2 regions of the Mesorhizobium sp. M0189 genome follow, and region 2 is predicted to be linked to the other one. Evidence: riboswitches for the same ligand, from Rfam matches in the RefSeq annotation. Region 2 holds a riboswitch; the other holds the start of a gene.
The links. A riboswitch is a leader RNA that binds a small molecule or an ion and turns the genes downstream of it on or off. The one in region 2 is predicted to bind S-adenosylmethionine.

Region 1 (4,411 bases), on a different contig from region 2:
GCAGCCGCCCTCTTTTCCATAGCTCTCCTTCTTTCAAATCTCGCCAGCATCCTGTTAGCTTCGCTGAAGCTGAAGCGAGCAGCCAGGATCGCATCGCCCGCCGCCACCGTGCCACCGGTATCGATCGTCGTCCCGGCGCGCGGCGTCGAGCCGTTTACCGAGGAGACGCTGGAGCGCGCCTTCTCACTCGACTGGCCGCGCTACGAACTCATCTTCTGCGTCGCCCATGCCGACGACCCCGTGGTCAAATCGATCACCGCTGCAATGGCGCGTTTTCCGGCTATACGCGCCCGGCTGCTCGTCGGCGACGACCGCATCAGCGGCAATCCGAAACTCAACAATTGCGTGAAGGGTTGGGAAGCGGCGCTTTATCGCTGGTCCATCCTTGCCGATTCCAACGTGCTTATGCCGAGCGATTATGTCCAGCAGCTGATGGCGGCATGGCGGCCCGACACCGGCCTCGTCTGCTCGACGCCGATCGGCTCGCGGCCTGAAGGGTTTTGGGGGGAGGTCGAATGCGCCTTTCTCAACACACTGCAGGCACGCTGGCAGTACGCTGGAGAGGCGCTCGGCCTTGGCTTCGCCCAGGGCAAGAGCATGTTGTGGAACAAGCCGATGCTTGACGCCAATGGCGGCATCCGCGCACTGGCCGCCGAGATCGCCGAGGACGCCGCCGCGACCAAGCTGGTCAACCGGCTCGGACTTCGCGTCAATCTTGTCGCTTCGCCCTTCGAACAGCCGCTCGGCCGGCGCACGCTTGGCGAGATCTGGTCTCGGCAGGCGCGTTGGGCGCGGCTGCGCCGCGTCACCTTCGCGCTGTTCTTCGCCCCCGAGATCCTGATCGGCGCGGCGCCGCCGCTGCTGCTTGCGCTGATCGCGGCGGCTGACGCCGGCGTCAGCCTGCCGGCAACCGCCATCGCCGTGCTGGTCGCGGCCTACCTGCCGGAATGTGCCTTGGCCTGGGTCAAAGGATGGCACCTGTCGCTGCGCACCATCCTGGCGATGATGGTTCGCGACTGCATGCTGCCGGCGATATGGGCGCGCGGCTGGCTGAGCGGCGCCGTCGACTGGCGCGGCAACGTTATGACCATCCAGACCAAGGCCGTCGCGGAGCTGGAAGAGACCCCGTCCGGCGCCTGATCGGCGCCCCCCGCTCACCTCTGTTCGGTCAGCCCTATCCGGCGGCTCTCAGCGCTTGCTCGATATCTTCGAGCAGATCGTCGGTATCTTCCAGGCCGACGGAAAGCCTGAGCGTGCCCGGCCCGATGCCGAGCTCGGCGCGGGCCTCATCGGTCAAGTTCTTGTGTGTGGTCGTCGCCGGATGGGTGATCAGGCTCTTGGCGTCGCCGAGATTGTTGGAAATCAGCACGATGTCGAGCGCGTTCTGGAAAGCAAAGGCCGCCTGCTTGCCGCCCTTCACATCCAGGCAGATCAGCGTTGAGCCGCCCGACATCTGCTTCTTGACCACGGCCGCTTGCGGGTGGTCGGCACGGCCGGGATAGATGACACGGGCGATTTGCGGGCGCTCGGCGAGGAAATCCGCTATGCGGCCGGCACTTTCCGTCTGCTGGCGTACGCGCAGCGGCAGCGTCTCCAGGCCTTTCAGCAGGGTCCAGGCATTGAAGGGCGAGAGGCTGGGGCCGGTGTGGCGGAAATAGTCATGCAGGTTCTCGTCGATCCATTTTTTGTCCGACAAGATAACGCCTCCAAGGCAGCGCCCTTGGCCGTCAATATGCTTGGTGGCCGAATAGACGACGATATGGGCGCCGAGCTGCAAGGGTTTCTGCTGCAAGGGCGTGGCGAAGACATTGTCGACGATCAGCCTGGCGCCGATCGAGTTGGCAAGTGCCGCGACGGCGGCGATGTCGACCACCTCCAGCGTTGGGTTGGTCGGGCTTTCCAGGAAGAACAGTTTGGTGTTCGGCTTGACCGCCTGTTCCCAATTGGCGATGTCAGTGCCATCGACCAGCGTTGCCTCGATGCCGTATTTCGGCGCCAGCGTCTCGACCACCCAGCGGCAGGAGCCGAACAGTGCGCGCGCCGCCACGACATGGTCGCCCGCCTTGGCGCTGCACAGCAGCGCTGCCGTCACCGCCGCCATGCCGGACGCCGTAGCGCGCGCGTCCTCGGCGCCTTCCAGCGCGCACATACGCTTTTCGAACATGTCGACCGTCGGATTGGCATAGCGCGAATAGATGAAGCCCGGCTCCTCCCCCTTGAAGCGGGCTTCCGCCGCTTGCGCCGTCTCGTAGACATAGCCTTGGGTGAGATACATCGCCTCGGAGGTCTCGCCGAAGCCGGAACGCAGCGTCCCGGCGTGCACGAGTGCGGTCTGAGGCTTCCAGTCGCGCTTCTTGGTCATCATTCTATCCAAACACCAAAATTGGTCCAAACAACAAAAAACCGGTCGCGAAAGTCGCAACCGGTCCATATGGCCTTGCGGCCCGACGGTCCTTTAGCGACTTGTTTAACGTGGCTGCAAGCCGACCGGCCAAATCACCACGGGATAACGAGCTTTAGACCCGCGCCGCGCTTGCGTCAATTGCCGGCATGATTAAGAGGGTTGTACCAAGCAGGTGCCAAAGGCGTCCACGGTCGGACCTGCGACAGAACAAGACCTCGCCCGGCGTTCGAACGGAGCCAGACCCTTGCGGCAGACAGGCATTCTTCCCGATCAGGATATTTCCGCGCTGTTCCAGACGGGCGCGCTGAAATCGCCGCGCATGTTAGATGCCGATCAGATCCAGCCGGCCAGCCTTGACCTCAGGCTCGGCGACAAGGCCTGGCGGGTGCGTGCTTCCTTCTTGCCCGGTCCGGACCACAGGGTTGTCGACAAGCTCGACCGGCTGAAGCTGCACGAGATCAACCTCGCCGAAGGTGCCGTGCTGGAAACCGGCTGCGTCTACATCGTGCCGCTGCTCGAAAGCCTGGCGCTGCCCGCTCATATTTCGGCTTCGGCCAACCCGAAAAGCTCGACCGGACGGCTCGATATCTTCACTCGGGTAATGACCGACCGCGGCCACGAGTTCGACAAGATCGCCGCCGGTTATGAAGGCCCGCTCTATCTGGAGGTCAGCCCGCGCACCTTCCCGATCGTTGTACGCACCGGCTCGCGGCTGTCGCAGATCAGGTTCCGCACCGGCAATGCGCTTTTGTCGGAAAGCGAACTGCACGACCTGCATCGCGCCGAGATGCTGGTCGCCACCGAACCACCCAACATCTCAGGCGGTGGCATCGCGCTGTCGATCGACCTCGACGGCGACAAGGATGGGCTGGTCGGCTATCGCGGCAAGCACCACACCGGCCTGGTCGACGTCGACAAGCGCGCCGCGCAGGATGTCGTCGATTTCTGGGAGCCGCTCTACAAGAGCGGTGCCGGCGAGCTGGTGCTCGATCCGGACGAATTCTACATCCTGGTGTCGCGCGAGGCGGTGCATGTGCCGCCGCTCTACGCCGCCGAAATGACGCCCTTCGATCCGTTGGTCGGCGAGTTCCGCGTCCATTATGCCGGTTTCTTCGACCCCGGTTTCGGCCATTCGGCGTCGGGCGGCACCGGCAGCCGGGCGGTGCTCGAGGTGCGCAGCCACGAAGTGCCGTTCATTCTCGATCATGGCCAGATCGTCGGACGGTTGGTCTACGAGCACATGCTGAAACGGCCGCAAGCGCTCTACGGCACCGATCTCGGTTCGAACTATCAGGCGCAAGGCCTAAAACTGTCCAAGCATTTCCGCGCCGCGCGCTGAGCTTCCCCTCACTTTGCGGCCTATGCCGGCTCAAAGCGCCTTCACCGCCACCTTCACCGGCTGCTCGATTTCGAGCGGGTTGCGCAGAGGCAGGCCGAAATCCTTCGCCTCGATCTCGAATACGTCGCCGGGCTCGGTCCTGATGCCGTCGGCGAAGGACAGCGTCGCCGTGCCGAACATGTGCACATGTACGTCGCCCGGCTGGCGGAAGGCCGAGTATTTGAAGTGGTGATGCTCGAGATTGCCAATGGTGTGCGACATGTTCGCTTCACCCGACAGGAACGGCTTTTCCCAAAGCAGCTTGCCGTGGCGCAGGATGCGTGAAGCGCCGCGAATGTCGGACGGCAGGTCGCCGATCAGGATCTCCGGCCCGAACGAGGCGTTGCGCAGTTTCGAATGGGCGAGGAAGAGATAATTCACGCGCTCGGTGACGTGGTCGGAAAACTCGTTCGACAGCGTGAAGCCGACGCGGAACGGGGCGCCGTCGTCGCCGATCACATAGATTCCGGCGATTTCCGGCTCCTCGCCGGCATCCTGGGCGAAGGCGGGCGACATGAGCGCCGCGCCGGGCGCCACTGCCATGGTACCGTTACCCTTGTAGAACCATTCGGGCTGCACGCCGATCTGGCCCTTCGCCGGCTTGCCGCCCTCCAGCCCCATGCGGAACA
Region 2 (4,411 bases):
GATGCCACGCTTGAGCCGTTCGGCGGGCGCTTCATTGTGCATGGCAGCGAGGTGGACGTGGTTGAAAACACCTGGCCGGGGCACCTCGTCATGATCGAATTTCCAGACATGCAGCAGGCGCGCGGATGGTACCGCTCGGCCGCCTATCAGGAGATCTTGCCGCTGCGCACCGAGAATTCTCAGTCCGATGTGGTCCTTGTCGACGGCGTTGCGCATCCGCACAAGGCCACCGACGTACTTGAATAGGGCAATGATCGGCTACGATCGGCTTCTATGGCGCCGCCATCTGTCCGGCGACACTGAATTTGGATCGCGTCTGCATCGGCAGCTTCACCGCCCCTGCAGCACCTTGATCGCGTTGGACATGTCGCCGTGCGACAATGCAGCCAGATAATCCGAGTAGTTGATCCTCCCGTTCGCGAAGCCGTTCATCAATCGCGTGCAGAACGTGTGTTCCAATCCGGCGTCCGGGACGTTCATGAGCGCGGCGAGGTTTGCCCTTTCAACCTTGCCGAACCGCATCTTGAACTTGGTCATGCACCGCTGGATCGCCTGCCGCTTCAGCGCCGGGCTGCCGCTCAACGCGACTTGTCCATTCTGGAAATCGGTCTTCGATGTCGTACACCCAGAAATCAAAGTGGCCGATATCAAAGCTGTTGCTAATACTAGCGTCTTCATTGCTTCCCCCAAACCAACCCATTTGAGACCTGTTAAAGCAACAAAGAATGCTGGGCAATTTCATTGAATGGAAAACTGAAAATATGGTTTTTTGCGGAGGTCGGAGGTTCGTTGCTTCTGCCTGTTAACCTATCGTTTCAGCAGAAATACCGCCTGCTGGCCGAAAAAGTTCCAGAACCACCACGGCATCGAGAAGCCGATCCGCTGGCCGTTGGCGTCGAGCGCGGTTGCCTTTTCCACCGTCGCGCCCAGTTCGTCGCATAGATTGACGAAATCGCGAATGGTGCAGAAATGGATGTTGGGGGTGTCGTACCAGTAATAGGGCAGGTCCTTGGTCACCGGCATGCGGCCGTTGAAGAGCAGCGAAAAGCGTACCCGCCAGTGGCCGAAATTGGGGAATGAGACGATGGCGCGGTTGCCGATCCGGAGCAGTTCGTCGAGCACCAGCTTCGGATTGCGGGTCGCCTGCAAGGTCTGCGACAAGACGACAAAGTCGAAGCCCTTGTCGGGATAGAATTGGAGGTCCTTGTCGGCATCGCCTTGAATGACCGACAGGCCGCGCGCCACGCATTCGTTGACGCCGCGCTGCGACAGTTCCAGCCCGCGGCCGTCGACCTTCTTGGTCGCCTGCAGCAATTCGAGCAGCAGGCCGTCGCCGGAACCGACGTCCAGCACCCGCGACTGCGGCGGGATGAGATCGGCGACGACTTCGAGGTCGACGCGCTGGGCGCGGTTGACGCTCATTGGCTCGGCTCCTGCCTGGCGCATGGTCCTGACCCGAAAAGTCTGCAACTTTTCGGGGCCATGCGCTGATGCCTGGCGCATGATCCTGATCCGAAAAGTCTGCAACTTTTCAGGGTCATGCGCTGATGCCTGGCACATGGTCCTGATCCGAAAAGCGTGCAACTTTTCGAGGTCATGCGCCGAGCCCTCTAGCCCGGGCCGCCGAGGCGATGAAGCCTTTGATGGCGGCGAACAGTTCCGGCTCGTCGAGCAGGAAGGCGTCGTGGCCGCGGTCGGTCTCGATTTCGACGAACGATACCGAGGCGCCGGCCGCGTTCAGCGCGTGAACGACCGAGCGGCTCTCCTCGGTCGGGAACAGCCAGTCGCTGGTGAAGGAGACCAGGCAAAAACGGGTCTTGGTGCCGGCGAAGGCATCGGCCAGCCGGCCGCCATGGTCGGCGGCGAGATCGAAATAGTCCATCGCCCGGGTCATGTAGAGATAGGAGTTGGCATCGAAGCGATCGACGAAGGTCATGCCCTGATGGCGCAGATAGCTCTCGATCTGGAAGTCGGCATCGAAGCCGAAGGTCAACGCTTCGCGGTCCTGCAGGTTGCGGCCGAACTTGCGGTGCAGCGCTGCTTCCGACAGATAAGTGATGTGGGCGGCCATGCGCGCCACCGCCAGCCCCTTTTCCGGTCGCTTGCCGTGCTCGAAATATTTGCCGCCATGCCAGTCGGGGTCGGCCATCACCGCTTGCCTGCCGACCTCGTGGAAAGCGATGTTCTGCGAGGAATGGCGGGCGCCGGTGGCGATCGGCAGGGCCGAGAAGACGCGCTCGGGATAGCTGGAGGCCCATTGCAGCACCTGCATGCCGCCCATCGAGCCGCCCAGCACGCTGAACAGCTGTTCGATGCCGAAATGCTCGACCAGCATCAGCTGCGCCCGCACCATGTCGCGGATGGTGATGATCGGCAGGTCGAGTCCGTAAGGCTTGGCGGTTGCGGGATTTGTCGAGGCGGGGCCGGTGGAACCGAGGCAGCCGCCGATGACGTTGGACGAGATGACGAAGAAACGGTCGGTATCGATGATCTTGCCGGGGCCGATCAGCACTTCCCACCAGCCCGGCTTGCCGGTCACCGGATTGGTGTTGGCGACATGCTGGTCGCCGGTCAGCGCATGGCAGACGAGGATGGCGTTGGAGCGCGCGTCGTTGAGCGTGCCATAGGTTTGGTAGGCGATCTGGAACGGCGACAGCAGCGTGCCGGCGTCGAGCTTGAGCGGCTTGTCGGCGCCGAAACGCAACACTGGGCTCGACGGCTGGTCGGCCTCGTTGTTGGTTTTTCGAGCGCGCAAAGCGACCATCACATCTCCTTGCCCGGGCTTTAGTTGTCCACCGGTCTGGGCAACAAAAACCGGCCATGCCTTCGCAAAGCCGGTTACAAGATGCAAACGGCCCTTTAGCAAGTTGTTTAACGTGGCTGCAAGCCGACCGGCCAAATCACCACGGAACTGTCGATGCTCTTCTAGGACTGACGCATGGCTTCGTCAACGGCAAGTTCTTGATCCCGAATTGCCGCCCCTCGACATTCCTGGCCACGGCTTGTATTTCCGCTGCGGCCTCCGGATGGAGGCATCCTCGACGGATTTCATGGAATGAGCCAGACACCGGATCAGACACGTCCAACGCCCCGCGCCGGCATCATGGACATCGAAGCCTATGTGCCCGGCAAGAGCGCGGCGCCGGAAGGTGTCGCCAAAGTCTACAAACTGTCGGCGAACGAGAACCCGCTCGGTCCTTCGCCAAAGGCGATAGAGGCCGCGCGCGCGGTCGCCGACAAGCTCGCGGTCTATCCCGACGGCAGCGCCAGGCGCCTGCGGGAGGCGATCGCCGAGGTGCATGGGCTCAATCCGGCGAACATCGTCTGCTCCAACGGTTCCGACGAGATCCTGGGCCTGCTTGCGCAGACCTACCTCGCGCCCGGCGATGAAGCCATCATCACCGAACACGGCTTCATGGTCTACAAGATCTACATACAGTCGGCCGGTGCCGTCCCGGTAACGGTCAAGGAGACCGATGAACGCGCCGACATCGATGCGATCCTCGCCGCGGTGACGCCGCGTACCAGGATCATCTTCCTTGCCAATCCGAACAACCCGACCGGCACTTACGTGCCGTTCCAGGAGGTGCGCCGCCTGCATGCCGGCCTGCCGCGAAACGTGCTTCTGGTGCTGGATGCCGCCTACGCCGAATATGTCCGGCGCAACGACTATGAAGCCGGCGTCGAGTTGGTGGGCAGCGCGGAAAACGTGGTCATGACCCGCACCTTCTCGAAATTGGGCCTCGGTGGCGCGCGGATCGGCTGGATCTATGCGCCAATGCACGTCATCGACGCGATCAACCGCGTGCGCGGGCCTTTCAACGTCAATGCGACGGCGATCGAGGCCGGCATCGCGGCGATCCGCGACCGCGCTCATATCGAGCGCAGCGTCGCGCATAACGAGACCTGGCTGGCCTGGCTGAGCGAGCAATTGACCGGGCTCGGGCTGCGGGTGACCCCGAGCGTCGGCAATTTCATCCTGATCCACTTTCCCGAAGACAAAAAGCATTCGGCGGCGGCCGCCGACGACTACCTCAGTGCGCGCGGCTACATATTGCGGCGCGTTTCCGGCTACGGTTTTCCCAACGCGCTGCGCATGAGCATCGGCACCGAAGAGGCCAATCGCGGCGTTGTCGCAGCACTCGCGACATTCCTGAAAAGCTAGGGCACCATGACCTCACCGATGTTCGAAAAGATCGCGCTGGTCGGCATCGGCCTGATCGGTTCGTCGCTGGCCCGCGTCATCCGCCGCGAGGGACTTGCCGGCCAAGTCGCCATTTCGACGCGCAGCGAAGCGACGCTGGAGCGGGCGAGCCAACTCGGCCTTGGCGACACCTACACGACAGATGCGAAAGAAGCGGTTCGCGATGCCGATCTGGTCATCGTTTCGGTGCCGGTCGGCTCTTCAGGC

Region 1: it holds a riboswitch for S-adenosylmethionine, as region 2 does, so the genes downstream of both, NKJ09_RS03015 (O-succinylhomoserine sulfhydrylase) here and metX (homoserine O-acetyltransferase MetX) in region 2, are expected to answer to the same signal.

What each region holds. Positions count from the first base shown of each region.
Region 1 covers NZ_JAMYSW010000002.1:23,382-27,792, forward strand. The annotation lists gene NKJ09_RS03010 (ceramide glucosyltransferase) at 1-1,140, shown strand, start outside; gene NKJ09_RS03015 (O-succinylhomoserine sulfhydrylase) at 1,175-2,365, opposite strand; SAM riboswitch at 2,436-2,513, opposite strand; gene NKJ09_RS03020 (2'-deoxycytidine 5'-triphosphate deaminase) at 2,649-3,743, shown strand; gene araD1 (AraD1 family protein) at 3,774-4,411, opposite strand, start outside.
Region 2 covers NZ_JAMYSW010000012.1:49,200-53,610, forward strand. The annotation lists gene NKJ09_RS20960 (DUF1330 domain-containing protein) at 1-246, shown strand, start outside; gene NKJ09_RS20965 (hypothetical protein) at 331-537, opposite strand; gene NKJ09_RS20970 (hypothetical protein) at 536-745, shown strand; gene metW (methionine biosynthesis protein MetW) at 808-1,422, opposite strand; gene metX (homoserine O-acetyltransferase MetX) at 1,595-2,764, opposite strand; SAM riboswitch at 2,840-2,917, opposite strand; gene hisC (histidinol-phosphate transaminase) at 3,056-4,165, shown strand; gene NKJ09_RS20990 (prephenate/arogenate dehydrogenase family protein) at 4,172-4,411, shown strand, end outside.